2 regions of the Erwinia sp. BNK-24-b genome follow, and region 1 is predicted to be linked to the other one. Evidence: predicted binding sites of a transcription regulator. Region 1 holds the regulator's gene; the other holds the start of a gene.

Evidence for each region. The regulator LexA, encoded in region 1, represses DNA repair genes until DNA is damaged. The targets are predictions, from matches to a motif close to TNCTGTATGTACATACAGNA.
Region 2: the regulator LexA is predicted to act here: its motif matches at 4,133-4,152, upstream of umuD (translesion error-prone DNA polymerase V autoproteolytic subunit).

The regions. Positions count from the first base shown of each region.
Region 1 is NZ_CP179901.1:4,330,777-4,338,757, reverse strand. It holds gene plsB (glycerol-3-phosphate 1-O-acyltransferase PlsB) at 1-1,213, opposite strand, end outside; gene ACMGGR_RS20025 (diacylglycerol kinase) at 1,342-1,704, shown strand; gene lexA (transcriptional repressor LexA) at 1,807-2,415, shown strand; gene ACMGGR_RS20015 (CsbD family protein) at 2,902-3,111, shown strand; gene zur (zinc uptake transcriptional repressor Zur) at 3,259-3,768, opposite strand; gene ACMGGR_RS20005 (conjugal transfer protein TraF) at 4,223-5,467, shown strand; gene dusA (tRNA dihydrouridine(20/20a) synthase DusA) at 5,581-6,576, shown strand; gene pspG (envelope stress response protein PspG) at 7,418-7,648, shown strand; gene ACMGGR_RS19990 (quinone oxidoreductase) at 7,891-7,981, opposite strand, start outside.
Region 2 is NZ_CP179901.1:1,753,189-1,761,169, forward strand. It holds gene ACMGGR_RS07765 (cation:proton antiporter) at 1-912, opposite strand, end outside; gene hemB (porphobilinogen synthase) at 1,274-2,251, shown strand; gene umuC (translesion error-prone DNA polymerase V subunit UmuC) at 2,301-3,563, opposite strand; gene umuD (translesion error-prone DNA polymerase V autoproteolytic subunit) at 3,675-4,115, opposite strand; gene ACMGGR_RS07785 (porin) at 4,534-5,607, opposite strand; gene ACMGGR_RS07790 (flavin reductase family protein) at 5,690-6,346, opposite strand; gene ACMGGR_RS07795 (M24 family metallopeptidase) at 6,348-7,769, opposite strand; gene ACMGGR_RS07800 (ABC transporter permease) at 7,794-7,981, opposite strand, start outside.

The sequences.
Region 1 (7,981 bases):
TCGACAGCGTGCCGGTTTTCGGATCAAGCAGGCGGCCCGTACGTGAGCGACCGCCTTCCACAAAGTATTCTACTGAATAGCCTCGGGTAAACAGCTCGCCCAGGTATTCGCGAAATACGGTGGAGTAAAGCTTGTTGCCTTTAAAGGTACGACGAATAAAGAACGCGCCCAGACGACGGAAAATCGGGCCGGCTGGCCAGAAATTCAGGTTGATACCGGCGGCAATATGCGGCGGCACCAGCCCCTGGTGATAGAGCACGTAGGAGAGCAGCAAATAGTCCATGTGGCTGCGATGGCACGGTACATAGACAATCTCGTGTCCGTCCTGTGCCAGCTGCCGCACGCGTTCGCCGCCGTTAACGTTAATGCCCTGATAGAGCTTGCTCCACGTCCAGCCCATAATTCTGTCGGTCAGACGAATCGCCTCGTAGGAGAAATCAGCCGCCACTTCTTCCATCAGCTCAACGGCATTCTGCTGCGCTTTTTCATGGGAGATTTTCTTGCTGCGCGCTTCATCCTCAACGGCTTTTGCAATCGCTTTAGACTGCAACAGCTTATTGAACAAATCCTGACGAACGGGCAGGCGCGGGCCAATCGCCGCCAGGCGCTGGCGGGCAAAATGCATTCTGGCTACGCGTGCCAGCTTCTGGGCGATAGTTTTATCCGTGCCGTGCTCTGTTGCCATCCGGCGTAGTGACACCATCGGTGAAAAGCGCACAAAGCTGTCGCGTCCCAGCCACAGGACGGCGATAAACTTCTGGATACCGTTTAATACGCGCAGATGCGGCTGGCTTTCGCCCTGAACTTCGCGGCCTGGTGCGCGGCCAAACATCACCGCAACGGGTACCATCTGCACATCAAGCAGAGGATGACTACGGTGCAAATCCAGATAGTCATGGAACGTTTTAACGGATTCCAGATTCGGCGCATAGTAAGGAAACACGCGCGGGCCATCGTGGATAAACACGTAACGCGGCAGCAGCGTACCGTCGATTTCCAGCGGATCTAAGGGATCGGGAAGATCTTCTTTGCGGCACTGCTCGCGCAACGCCAGCAGATCGGCCTTTGAATCATACGGTAGTACATACATAATAGGGCGCGACGTATCGAGCCCCAGTTCAGCGACCGGCTCGGCGGGGATCGCCTTACTCTTTACCAGCATTTTTACCGGTAAATTCAACAATTTATAATATAATTTACGCCAACCTGACATAGACAACATGAAGCCTCTCGTTAGCAAAGCGCCGCAAGCATACCAGAATCCTTGCATGAGATCTGTGATGTTACAAAATGTGCGCTACCCTGACATTGACGTTAAACATTACAAAGGGTTCCCTTGATATGACAAATAACGCCGTCGGTATCACGCGGATTATCAAAGCTGCCGGTTATTCGTGGAAAGGATTACGAGCGGCATGGCAGCATGAAGCCGCTTTTCGCCAGGAGCTGGTGGCAGCAGTGATTGCGGTCATTATCGCCTGCTGGCTGGACGTCAGCGTACTGGCAAGAGTCATGATGATCGGGTCCGTCGCGCTGGTGATTATCGTCGAAGTGCTTAACAGCGCCATTGAAGCCGTGGTCGACAGGTTGGGCAACGAGTTTCACGAGCTGTCCGGACGCGCCAAGGATATGGGGTCGGCGGCGGTGCTGCTGGCTATCTTGCTGGCCGTTTTCGTCTGGCTGAGCATATTGCTTTCACGCTGAACGCCCGTAAAGTAATTGTCGTTTTTTGCACAGCTTAAGGTTTTCAACGGCGAAATACCTGTATATACTTACAAGTGACTGTATAAACAACCAGGGGGCGGGATGAAAGCACTAACGGCAAGGCAGCAACAGGTTTATGACCTGATTCGCCAGCATATTAACCAAACCGGCATGCCGCCGACGCGGGCAGAGATCGCTACGCAGCTCGGTTTCCGTTCCCCGAATGCGGCTGAAGAGCACCTTAAAGCGCTGGCGCGCAAGGGCGTTATCGAAATCGTTTCCGGTGCATCACGCGGTATTCGCCTGATGATGGAAGACGAAGACGGCCTGCCGCTGATTGGCCGTGTGGCTGCGGGCGAACCGCTGCTGGCGGAACAGCACATTGAAGGACATTACCAGGTCGATCCGGATTTATTCAAGCCGGGTGCCGATTTCCTGCTGCGCGTTAGCGGCATGTCGATGAAAGACATCGGTATTATGGATGGCGATCTGTTGGCCGTACATAAAACGCAGGACGTGCGTAACGGTCAGGTAGTGGTTGCGCGTATTGATGACGAAGTTACCGTCAAGCGACTGAAAAAGCAGGGTAACATCGTTCATTTACTGCCGGAAAACAACGAGTTCCAGCCTATTGTGGTTGACCTGCGTCAGCAAACCTTTTCAATTGAAGGCCTGGCGGTTGGCGTGATACGTAACGGTAACTGGCTCTGAGCCACCGCTTCTGGTGATTTCTCCACGCGTCGTTTCTATAACGGCGCGTTGCGGCTTTCCTGAGTTTCAGATCTTCTCTTAGCAGCACAGATTTTCCTTTCTTTTAACACGGCATTTGACCGTGACTGCCTTCCCCGTGTTTGCTGTACTGCTACTGCTACTGCTACTGCTACTGCTACTGCTACTGCTACTGCTACTGCTACTGCTACTGCTACTGCTACTGCTACTGCTACTGCTACTGCTACTGCTACTGCTACTGCTACTGCCGTCTTTCTTAATGGCTACTGTCTCCGCACGTCGTACAGGCTTGTTACCTTTGCTTTCACACCGCTTCGCTTTTTTTTGCTGGTCGCCATGCAAAACCGCCATCATCTACTACAATTATTAGTACGTTAAGCATTTAGGCAGCGTTTTATGTTGCTGTCAGCCGTTTTGCTGTAACGATAAGCTGTTATCACCTAAGGTTCTAAGTTAAGGAGAGACAAGATGAATAAAGACGAAGCCGGCGGTAACTGGAAGCAGTTAAAAGGTAAAGTGAAAGAGAAGTGGGGCAAGCTGACCGACGATGATATGACCATCGTTGAAGGCAAACGCGATCAGCTGGTAGGTAAAATCCAGGAACGCTATGGCTACACTAAAGACCAGGCCGAAAAAGAACTCGGTGACTGGGAAACGACGAATAAACATCGCTTCTGAGGATGTTAAGTAAGTCGCTGGCAGGCTAAATAATCAGTCTGCTTAACAAGGGTGGTGCTTACGGCACCGCCCTTGTTTGTTTATGGCCTTTGGCACGTCATTGACACTGGTCAGACATGGCTTAAATATATTTGAAGGGTTAGCTACTTAGCGGCCACGCTTTTTGGCAACAACCGTGTGATCGTGCTGGCACTCATCCTGGTGCTGGCAGGCTTCAACTTCAACGCAATTAAGGCACAAACCGTGTGCTTCAATAACGCTATTGGTCAGCGCAAAACCCGTGCTTTTTGCCAGTGACTTCAAAATAGCCTCTACGCCTTCGGCATGTTGTTCAGTCACGGCCCCGCAGCGGTCGCAGATTAGCATCGCCGAGGTATGTGAAGGCTCTTCAAAGTGATGGCATACCACATAGCTGTTGGTCGACTCCACCCGATGCACGAACCCCTGCTCCAGCAAAAAATCCAGCGCGCGATAAATCGTCGGCGGCTTGGCCTGTGGTTCGCTTGCGCGTAGCAGGTCCAGCAGATCGTAAGCGCTGATTGCGCCGTGATGCTGGCTCATTAGCCGTAGCACTTCCAGACGCTGAGGCGTCAGCCTGACGTTGCGCTGCTGGCAGATAGACTCTGCCTGCGACAGGATTTTTTCAGGACTGTTTATCTTCATAGCTCTCCCCAGGCCAGCTTAGAACGTTATGTTATCACAATGGCGTTAAAAACGCCGCGCTTCCGCGTGGTCGAAGGCTGCCTTGCTCATCTTAAGATCCCTCTCTTGCCGATGGCGAAATTATCAGGCTTTTTGCAGGGTATTCCTGTGCTTATCATTCAATCCTATGATGAGAGAGGCTGTACCATTCGAAAATCAAGGAGACGGTTGTAATTAGCGATATTTTATGTACATTTACTTAAGTAATTGTTAATAATTTTGGTGGTTACAGGGAAATACTGGCTCTGCTTTAAGGCAGCTAACAGATTAAAAGAAGCGCAATGCGTAGAAAAACCACACTATTTTGGTTTAGTTCCGGGCAATGGCCATTTGACTTAAGGTTCATTATGCAGGCAGTCATCTTCGGCGCGCTTCAGGCGTTGTCTCCTTTTTGAAGGGTTCAAGGTAAATGGTCAAAAAAACACGTAAACTGAGCAAGCTTCCCCGTTCGATTGCTTTTCCCGTCCTGTTTCTGGCACCGCTGAGCGCGCTTGCCGCCGGTAATTATTACGATGCCCGTAACGATGCAATGGGTGGAACGGGCGTGGCTTCATCAACTTATGGTACGGCCGTGCTGGCTAACCCGGCGCTGATGACCAAAGCCCAGCCGGATGACGATGTCAGTATCATTCTTCCCGCCGTTGGCGCGCAGCTGACGGATAAAAACAAGCTGATTGATAAGGTTGATGATTTAACCGACAGCGTTGATAACTATCGCGATATCGCCAACCAGGGGATCTTTAGCCTCGCTGATTACCCGCGGGTACAGTCTGCCGCAGGCGATCTGGCCAACCAGCTACGTGGAATTAAGGGCAGTAAGGCCTGGGCGACAGCGGGCGCAGCCGTTGCCGTGACCGTACCTAATGAAGTTTTGCCTTTCGCCTTTGTAGCAAAAGCCTACGGTACGGCTCACGTTGCGACAGATATTAGCCAGAATGATATTAATTACCTTCAGGGTATAGCTGACGGCACCCGCATCCCACTGCCGGGCGATCAGAGCTCACTGACCTCGGCAGCGTTGGGACGTGGTGCGATCGTTTATGACTATGGCGTTGCCGTGGCGCACGAATTTAATATCGCCGGGCATCCGGTTTCTTTTGGTATTACGCCGAAGATTCAGAAAACTTATCTCTATAACTACAGCGCTTCTGTTTATAACTACGATAAGTCGGACTTTACCAAAGGCCGTTATAAGAACTCTAACACCGGCTTCAACATGGATGCCGGTGCCGCCACCGATTTGGGCGATAACTGGACGCTGGGTTTAAGCGCGCAGAACCTGATTGCACGCGATATCGATACCCGTGAAGTTAACGGCTATAAGGATACCTACCAGATCCGTCCGGTCGTAACGCCTGGCGTTTCTTACCACACCGAGCGGCTGACGGCGGCGCTGGATGTCGATGCCACGCCAACTAAACGCTTCAAAACGGTGGAAGATAGCCAGTATGCGGGTATAGGTGCGGAATATCGTGTACTGAGCTGGTTACAGCTGCGTGCAGGTTATCGCGCCGATATGAAATCTAACGACACTAACGTTGTTACCGCCGGTTTTGGTCTGTCACCGTTTAATAAGGTGCACCTGGATCTGGCCGGTATGCGCGGCAACGACAATACCTGGGGTGCCGTGGCGCAGCTTAACTTTACGTTCTGAGTCTCCTTTCGGGCGCATCCCGGTGCGCCCGCATCGTCCGCTTAGCGATTGCGGGCAGTCATGCTATCATTGCGCACATTATCGTCATTTGTTAATCAGAGTTTTTGCGCTTTATGACCCATAATTTACCCGCCCACCGTTTTTCCGTTGCGCCAATGCTGGACTGGACCGACCGTCACTGCCGCTATTTCCATCGTCAGCTGAGCCGCGAGGCCTTGCTCTATACCGAGATGGTGACCACCGGCGCCATTATTCATGGCAAAGGCGACTATCTGGCGTGGAACCAGCAAGAGCAGCCGGTCGCGTTACAGCTTGGCGGCAGCGATCCGCTTGCGCTGGCGCAATGTGCCGAACTGGCGCAGGCTCGCGGTTACAACGAGGTTAACCTGAACGTCGGTTGTCCTTCAGATCGTGTACAGAACGGGCGCTTTGGCGCTTGCCTGATGGGCGAGGCCGCGCTGGTGGCGGACGCGGTGAAAGCAATGCGCGATCGCGTGTCGATTCCGGTTACGGTAAAGACGCGTATTGGCATTGATGACCAGGACAGCTATGCGTTTCTTTGCGATTTTATTCGTCAGGTTTCGGAGCAGGGCGGCTGCGAGATGTTTATTATCCACGCGCGTAAAGCCTGGCTTTCTGGCCTGAGCCCGAAAGAAAACCGTGAGATCCCACCGCTGGACTATGAGCGTGTTTATCAGCTTAAGCGCGATTTTCCACACCTCACTATTTCCATTAATGGCGGCATAAAATCGCTGGCGGAAGCGAAGGTGCATTTGCAACATGTGGATGGGGTGATGGTAGGTCGCGAAGCCTATCAAAATCCGGGGATGCTGGCGCAGGTCGATCGCGAGCTGTTTGGCAGCGATATTCCTGCTGTCGATCCGGTGGCCGTGGTGCGTTCAATGTATCCTTATATTGAACGTGAGCTGGCGCAGGGAACCTATCTGGGACACATTACGCGGCATATGCTTGGTTTGTTCCAGGGTATTCCGGGTGCGCGTCAGTGGCGGCGTTACCTGAGCGAAAATGCGCATAAAGCGGGTGCGAACGTCGAAACGGTAGAAGCGGCGTTGGCGCTGGTAGCGGATAAGGTGCCGGCCGGGGTTTAACGGAGTTGCTGGCGCTGGCGCTGTATTAATAGTGTCAGGTATCAAGGGCCGCTGTGGCTTTGATATCGGTGAAAAGGCAGCAAGGGCCGCTGGACCGCTGTTACTGTTGCTGTGATACCGGGGAAAAGGTAGCAAGGGCCGCCGGACCGCTGTTACTGTGGCTTTGATATCGGTGAAAAGGCAGCAAGGGCCATGCGGAACACGGACACGCCGTAAACCCGTCCCTGGGGGCTTGTTTCGCGCGTCCATGCGCGAAAACAGTCCGCTTATCCGCATGGCCCTTGCTGCTGGTCAAGCGGCTGAGTCGCGGTAAATATCAATGTGGCATCGGTATTAGCCTGTAAATCGTTATGGCGCTGTAGCTCTTGCTACTGATCAAGCGGCTGAGTCGCTGTAAGTATTAATGTGGCATCGCTGTTAGCCTGTAAATCGTTATGACGCTGTAGCTCTTGTTACTGGTCAAGCGGCTGAGTCGCTGTAAGTATTAATGCGGCATCGTTATTAGCCTGTAAATCGTTACGTGTGCTGTAGCTCTTGTTACTGGTTAAGCGGCTGAGTCGCGGTAAATATTAATGTGGCATCGCTGTTAGCCTGTAAATCGTTATGGGCGCTACGGCTATTGTTGCTGGTCAGGCGACTAAGCCGTTAGGCAAGACCTCGGGCTCGGTGCCAGACAATCTGTTTTCTCAAAACCTGGTCAATATCGCGCCAGGTAGTGACGATATTGACTACGTCGCCGGTAGTCCTTTTGATTATCCGCATTATTTTCAATATATTAGATAAACAGAAACCTGGCACGCATCTTGTAATAAAGAAGAATATCTTTAATCAGGAGTACGCTATGGAAATTTTCTTTGTTCTCGGCTTCTTTGTCATGTTGCTACTCACCGGCGTTTCTCTACTGGGTATTATCCTGGCGGTAATCGTTGCCAGCGTGGTGATGATGTTTGCGGGATTGCTAATGATGGTAGTTAAAATGCTGCCATGGCTGGCGCTTGCCGTGGCCGTCGTCTGGATTTATCGCGCCTATAAAAAGCCGTCGGCAACAACAAAGCGTTGGATATCTCGCTAATATCAATGCGTTGTCGACAAAGTTGCAGACTGTAATGCGGTATCGATCACAACCTGACAGTTTTCATAGATGATTTTGCAATTAAGCATATTTTTTACTTATCAATTCTGCCAGGATGGCTCCACTGAATTTCCAAAATTCATCGCCGCTGACCCTACAAACAGCGCGAACTATAAAAAAGAAAAATGGGCTTCCTTCGGGAAGCCCAGCTTATTTCCGGCATCTGAAACGCGAGAAGCGAATCAGGGGATAAGCAGGCTGGAACCCTGCGTGACGCGGCTTTCCAGCGTTTTGTGCGCCTGCTGAGCATCCGTCAGCGCGAACTTCTGCTGC
Region 2 (7,981 bases), 2.2 Mb from region 1:
GGGTTTAAAAGAGTCATGTCGAATATGCGGATTAACCAGCAGTTCAGCGGGTGGCCGATGTTCGCTGTCGTCGAAAGCATCGGCAGGCTGGCGGCTGATTACCCGCACCTCCGCGCGGCGCAGGCCGACACCGGCTGCAAACGCGGCCAGAAAGCCGGAGGCATCCAGCGTCTGAGCAGCGGCATAGCTTAGCGCAATCAGCGCCAGCGCCAGAAAGTCGTTGGGAGCAACGTCCTGATGCGCGTGGCGTAAGTGCGTTACGTATTGTCCGACAAAGCGACCAAGAACAAAGCCGATCCCCAGCCCGCCCACGATGGCCCACAGCACATCTTTTAGCGCCCAGTGGGTGAGCAATTCTGCCGACAGCGGCTGCTGCGTGGTCAACAGCGTCACGGCCAGGATCAGCAGCGGCAGGGCCGTGCCGTCGTTCATTCCCGCCTCGCTGGAGAGCGAAACGCGCAGGTTATCATCATCGCGCGCGTCGTTAACGGAAATCAGGCTGGCGAGTACCGGATCGGTTGGTGCCACAATGGCGCTAAAGGCCAGCGCGTAAGGCCACGACAGGCCAGCCAGGTAGTGGGCGGCCAGCGACATGCCGGCCACGGTCAGTAGCATTCCCGGAAACGCCAGCCGCAGCCCGAGCCGCCAGCCCGGATTACGCAGCGGCAGACGCAGCTTCAGGCCGGTAATAAACAGGGAAGCCGCCATCGCGATTTCGGTCAGGTGCGCGGTCAGGACGCTGTGGGCGGCAATATCAATATGCAGCAGATCCAGTACCCACGGGCCGCAAACCACGCCCGCTATCAGATAAAGGGTAAACGTGGTGAGCGGACCACGGTTAATCCAGCCCGATGCCAGCGACATCAACAGTAAAAGCGCGCCGGTAGCGGCGGTCCAGCTTAGAAATCCCATCTTTACTCCTTTGCAGTCACTGGCTTAATTATGGACGTTAAAAAAGAATCGGGCTGGATATCTGTTTGAAAAGGCAAATTTTTACCAGGGATGCGGTTAAGGCTGGCCTTATCCTCAGCAAAAAAGCCCGCTGGTCGGAAAAATAACGCTATAGCGGGCGATGAGAAAGCTCGGGCGAGAAGCCGGGTGAAAAGGGAAGCCGATGGCAAAGGCAGCGGGCAGGAGAAAGCCAGGCATTCTGTGCCGTTAGCCAGGGCAGGAAGATGACAGACATTGTCAGAAAGCGCCTGTAGGTATACTGTTAACAGACTTCTCCGGCGGTGCCGCTTTGCCGCTGACCATCTGTTAAACCGAGGTTGTTTTGTCCAGTCTATCCCCAAACCTTCGCCCAAGACGTCTGCGTCAGACCCCATCTTTCCGCTCGCTGTTTCAGGAATCTTCGCTCAGCATCAACGATCTGGCGCTGCCAATCTTTGTTGAAGAAGAGCTGGATGACTATAAGGCTATCCAGGCGATGCCTGGCGTGATGCGCATTCCCGAAAAGCGTCTGGCCTATGAGATTGAGCGTATCGCCAAAGCGGGCATCCGTTCCGTAATGACCTTTGGTATCTCTCATCATACCGATGCCGACGGCAGCGACACCTGGCAGGAAAACGGCCTGGTTTCGCGCATGGCGCGCATCTGTAAAGATGCAGTACCGGAAATGATCGTCATGTCCGACACCTGTTTTTGCGAATACACCACGCACGGCCACTGTGGCGTACTGCACGACCACGGCGTGGATAACGATGCAACGCTGGTGAACCTGGGCAGACAAGCCGTTGCCGCCGCGCGCGCCGGTGCAGACTTTATTGCGCCTTCTGCGGCGATGGACGGGCAGGTGGCGGCAATCCGCCACGCGCTGGATGAAGCGGGCTTTACCGATACGGCGATCATGTCTTACTCCACCAAGTTTGCCTCTTCCTTCTACGGCCCTTTCCGCGAAGCGGCGGGCACCTCGCTGAAGGGCGATCGCAAAACCTACCAGATGAACCCGATGAACCGTCGCGAAGCGATTCGCGAATCGTTAATCGATCAGGCGGAAGGTGCGGATGCGCTGATGGTGAAACCGGCGGGCGCCTATCTGGATATTATTCGTGACGTGCGCGAGCGCAGCGAACTTCCGCTGGCGGCTTACCAGGTTAGCGGCGAATACGCGATGCTGAAGTTTGCCGCGCAGGCTGGCGCTATTAACGAGCAGGACGTGGTGCTGGAAAGCCTGGGCGCCATCAAGCGCGCCGGTGCCGATCTGATCTTCAGCTATTATGCGCTGGAGCTGGCCGAAAAAAATCTGCTGTAGCAGCATGGAGAGGGGCAGGCTGTCGCCCGGCTGAACGGGCAATAGCCTCTCACCTCGCTACGGGCATATCGCTGTAGCGCGTTGTCCAGGCGGGAGAGAGCATCTCCCGCTTCATTGACCAGCTTTTCTCAATGCCCTGTCCGGCGAACCAGATTTTGCCCTTGCCGGACTGGTTCAGCGTATCTATTACCTTCATCAACGCCACGCTGTTCGCCAGCGGTTTTTCTTCGGCAAACAGGTCGTACTGCGCCACGCCTTCGCTATAAAAGTCACTGAGCATCACGCCCGCTTTCAGATAGCGTTCGCCTTCGCGCCAGATGCGGTCAAGCGCTTCGGTCGCTACGCGAATAATATCGCGCGTATCGTTTGAAGGCAGCAGCAGTCGGCCGGAAGCCTGATTGTTATAGCCGCTGGCGTTGCTGTCATACGGGCTGGTGCGGATAAACACGCTGATAAAGCGGCAGTACTGTTTTTCACCGCGCAGCTTTTCCGCCGCGCGCTCTGCCCAGGCGCAGATGGCCTGGTGCATATCGCTATAGTCCGTAATACGGTGACCAAAAGAGCGGCTGCACACAATTTGCTGTTTGGTGGGCGCAAGCTCTTCTATTACCAGACAGGATTCGCCGCGCAGCTCGCGCACCGTTCTTTCCATCACCACGCTAAAATGTTTTTTGATGGTGGGCACGGAGCTGTCGGCCAGATGCAGCGCGTTTTTAATCCCCATCAGCTGTAGCCGTTTACCGACGCGACGACCAATACCCCAGACTTCTTCAACAGGCACCAGCGGCAGCAGCTTGCGCTGACGGGCGGGATCGGACAGATCGACCACGCCGCCCGTCTTGCGCCACTTTTTTGCGGCGTAATTGGCAAGCTTGGCCAGCGTCTTGGTGGGCGCAATACCGACGCCTACCGTCAGCCCGGTGGCCTGTAAGATCGTCTGCTGAATTTCACGGCCAAACTCTTCCAGCGCGATACAGTTGCTGACGCCGGTTAAATCGATAAAGGCTTCATCGATAGAGTAACGTTCTACAGAGGGGGCCAGCTCGTCGAGAAGGGTCATTACGCGGTGGCTGAGATCGGCATAGAGCGCGTAGTTAGAACTAAAAACCTGCACCTGCATCCGTTGCAAATCATCTTTAATTTTAAAGTAGGGCTCGGCCATTTTAATACCCAGCGCCTTTGCTTCCGCCGAACGCGAAATAATACAGCCGTCGTTATTAGAGACGACAACGACCGGCCTGTTTTTTAAATCCGGCCGGAAAACCTTCTCGCAGGAAGTATAAAAGTTGTTCACATCAACCAGAGCAAACATAGTCATAGCCCAAATCAAGCCAGAGCGCGGCGGTTATCCTTGCGGTAAAGAGCCCGTCAGCCAGCGCGGGCTCTTTACCGGGAAAGCTAAAAACAGTGATTCAGCGAGCCGTTACGTAAAACTCTCGCGGCTGTTTTTTGTAGATTTCAGAATAAAAGTGACCACGCCGAAGATCTCCAGCTCTTCCGCATTGTGAAACTCGACGGGAGAATAGTGGCGATTGCGCGGCACCAGTTGCAAGCAAGGACGGGTACGCAGTTCCTTAACGGTAAATTCGCCCGCTACCGCCGCCACCACAATATCGCCATGCGTCGCCGACAGCGCCCGATCCACCACCAGCAAATCGTCATGGCCGATACCGGCCTCAATCATCGAGTCGCCGCTGACCTTAATAAAATAGGTGGCGCTGGGATGACGGATCACCAGCTTATTCAGATCCAGCCGGTCCTCAATGTAATCCTGGGCCGGACTGGGAAAGCCGCAGGGGACGCGCTCAATAAAAAGCGGCAAAAAAAGGTCGTCCATAATTTCAGCAGGAAAAATCGGCTGCATAATAGTTATTCCGGATTAGCTGTATATACATACAGTATCGCCGAACGCGGTGAGCAATCAAGACGCTAAACTGAATTTTCATAAAACTTACTGATCTTGCAGCGTTTTTAATTTTATTTGAGCGCCGGGCTTATTTTAGCCAGGGCAGAAAACAGGCGGTTAATTTAGCCGCAATCAGGCAGAGGATAAAAAGGAATTAGCGCGAAAGATAAATTCTGCTTAGCTTTTTTATGCTGATCAAGACGCCATCTGACTATTACGGCGGCAGCGAAAGATCGGGCGATGGCTAAAACCGCCCGATAAAAATGCTTTTTCCCGGCGGTATGCTATGTTTTTACGCCTCGAAAAATCAGTGCCGCATGCTGTTTTGCCAGCTTGCCTGGATCGGACTGCCCCAGGACTATCACTGGCAGCTCTGTCAAAACTGATAAACCAGCCCAAGCGCCAGCACGTCATCGGTAGCCAGTCCCAGCGGGTTATCCTTTCTCAGGAGGTTTACTTTGTACTCTCCAAACGCCACCATATTTTTATTGAAGTAATAAGAGGCACCTGCGGCGATATAGTTAATAATGTCTGTATCGCCGATACCTTCAATATCTTCTCCTCTGGAGGATACATAAGCCAGAGAAGGACGAAAACCGTTGGTAAACTGATATTGCGCCACGATTTCCAGGTTTTTCGCCTGATTGGCGAAGCCACCGCTCACCGGGATGGCGTTCTGGCTGACATCATAGACGGCGGCCAGATAGATGCTGTTTGCGTCGTATTTTAAACCCGCCGCATAATGCTGCGCTTTATCGCCTTTGCCTCTGCTCAGGCTATTCTGCGCTTCGGTGCGATCCAGACTGGCGAGGGATCCTACTACACTCACACCTGAGTCAAAGGAATAGGACATCGATAGCGCATAGCCATCGCCGTTGGAGCGCGTCACTGCACCGCTGTCGCCAGTGCGATCGTTCTTACCTTCGTACTGGGCGGCAACGTTTAGTCCCTTGAGCAGGCCAAAGAAATCGTTGTTACGCCAGGTCAGCAGTCCTGTAGACCTGCCGATGAGAAATACATCATTGTAATCGGAGTCGCTGCCGAAATACGGCAGCATATCGGTATAGCTCATTACGTCATACACAAGGCCAAAGTTGCGGCCATAGTCTATTGACCCCAGCTCACCGTACTTTACTCCGGCATAGCCAAGGCGGGTGGCGTTGCCATTTTGTGCATCACTGCCTTCAGCGTTATGCAGGCTATACTGGTAGGACCAGGTGCCGTAGCCGGTAAGCTGGCTGGATATCTGCGTCATACCGCTAAACCCGCCCTGAAGATTTGAAGAGACGTCGCCATCATTGTTCGCATCATCAGAAATAGAGTGAGAAACTTTAATTCGACCGATAAGCTCCAGCCTGTTGCCATCTTGATTATATATCTCTGCGCCGTGCGCCGGACACAGGAAAGCCAGCAGTGGCATTGCTGCCATTGCAAATGAACGCCTCATCATTATTATTTACCCTGTCTGAATATAATTATTTTCCCATAGGAGGGAGTTTATATATAAGCCATTGCCTGACGGGCGACACCCGCTATTTAATTAACTGACTTTCCTTCCACTGTTCTTTGGTTAATGTTTTCACGTCAAACTGTTCACGCGTGCGGCAGTAGGTATTTCCGCCCATACGGCCTATAGCGTCCATCAAATGCTGATCGATATGCAGGTTTTCCGGATTGATCGCATCGCTTCTGATGTACACGCCGATGACCTCGCCTAAGATAATTTCACGCGCCGCCCCAACCTGAAGCGTGGTGTGACGCCGACACTCCAGCGCTGCCGGAGCGGCCAGAATTCGTGGGCTGCCTACCATTCTCCCTGGCGTAGTTTCCAGCCCGGCAACGTCAAGCTCATTTACCTCCGGGCCAAATTTGATGGCGCAGATTTCCATCTGGCTGACCAGCGCATCATCAACAATATGAACAGTAAATTCGCCGGTTTCACGAATATTGCGGGCGGTGTCTTTAAAGCGCATGTCGTCATAATTTTCCACGCCGATGGCCACAATCGCCGGAGCGTGCGTCAATACGTTAAAAAAGCTGAACGGGCCCGCATTGGGCACGCCTTCTTTACTGACTGTGGTGACCAGTGCGACAGGGCGAGGGATGACGGTGCCAATCAAAATTTTGTAACGTTCGCGCTCGGTTAACGCAGAAAAATCAAAATAAGTGTGTGGGATAGCGGGGTTCATTTCAGGCTCCGGAAGCAATACGGTGAGTTTCAAGGGGTGTATGGTGGCTGAGATTTTCAAACCCATCATGGGTCACAACGTAGCAATCACCGATGTTACAGCCAGCCGAAAGCGGTTCCAGCCACTGGGTATGCAGCACAAACACCATGCCTTCTTCCAGCCGATCGTAGTTGTGCGAGGAAATGTTAAAGCTGTTCTGTCCCCCCGCCATGCCGACCGAGTGGCCGAGGTTGGGGTTATGAGGCCCGTGAGTTGCCGGATATACATGCATCAGCTTGCGGCCTTGTGCCTCCCAGTCGAGATCGCGCACATACTGTTGTGGGATCAGACGCGCGCTGCCGTCAGGCATCGGAGACCAGTTGTAAGGCATACTGCGCGCCTCTGGCGAAATGAGCAGACCTTGCTCAATCATTGATTCAAAGGCGGCGTTGTTGATATCGCACATCAGCGCACCGGGCCTGATCAGACGCTCAGCCCGCTTCACGCCCTCGGTACAGGCTGCCAACACTTTTTCCTGGCGTTCGGTAATCTCACCAACCGCAATCATTCGGGCTGTCTGCGCGGTGTAGCCGCGCCAGGTAACATTGGAGATATATAAATTGATCAAATCACCGGGGCGAACGACGTGTCCGTAAGGCTTGCCGCAATGGGTGCCGAATTCATTAATGCCAATCTGATAGCCGTCACCGGTTTCGCCACCAAACGCCATTTGTGCAGCGGTAAATGCGGCAAAAATCTCATGATCCGTCACGCCTGGTTTAGTAACGTGCCAGGCTGCCTGGGTGCCGATGCCGATCAGCTGAGCCGCCGCACGGAACATTTCGATTTCGCGCGGCGAACGCACTTTCTGTAAGCGGTCGAGGATTGGGTTGTCGCTAATAAATTTGCACCCCGGCAGCATCGATTCCAGCCCGGCCCAGAAGGTCAGGGCAGTCCGGTCACCGATTATCCCGATTTGCGCTTTCTTCATGCCAAAGCCAGTGAGGATTTCGCTGCATTTTTCCGCCGTTTTAAGCACTGAGTCACCGGGCCTGTCGGCGTACTCACGGCCAATCGGCCCAATCTGCCAGATATCGTTAACCAACAGCGGTTCGCCAGCGGGGGGAAGCAGCACGGACTGAGTAAAGAAAGAGAGTAGCGTCAATGGCTTATCGACATCGGTCGGGATAATTAATACTCCTTCGCGCATCCAGTCACAGAGGTAGCGCAGATAGTGGTTGGAAGCATGAAACCAGCCGACGCTGCCGGTATGAACAACCAGCGCATCGTGCCCGGCTTCAACCGCTGAACGGCGAACGCGGCGCAAACGCTCCTCAAACTCTTCCGGCGGCAACGGTAACGGGGCTGAGAAGTCAAAATCGGGCTGAAAATCGGCCAGCAGAGAGCCAATGCGGTAGCCCGCGGCCTGAGGATGAGTATTCATAATAATTCCTTTTTATTCATTTGGTTATTGATTGTTCGGGCGAGGTGCCAATACGCGTCGGGCCACCAGTAGCCCCAGCAGCGTGATGGCGATCAGGATCCCGGAAATAGCCGCAACGCGGACATCCAGTGATTCCTCAATCAGCGCAAACATGCGCAGCGGCAGAACCGTGGTGCTGGCATCTGCCAGAAACAGCGTGACGGTGACGTTAT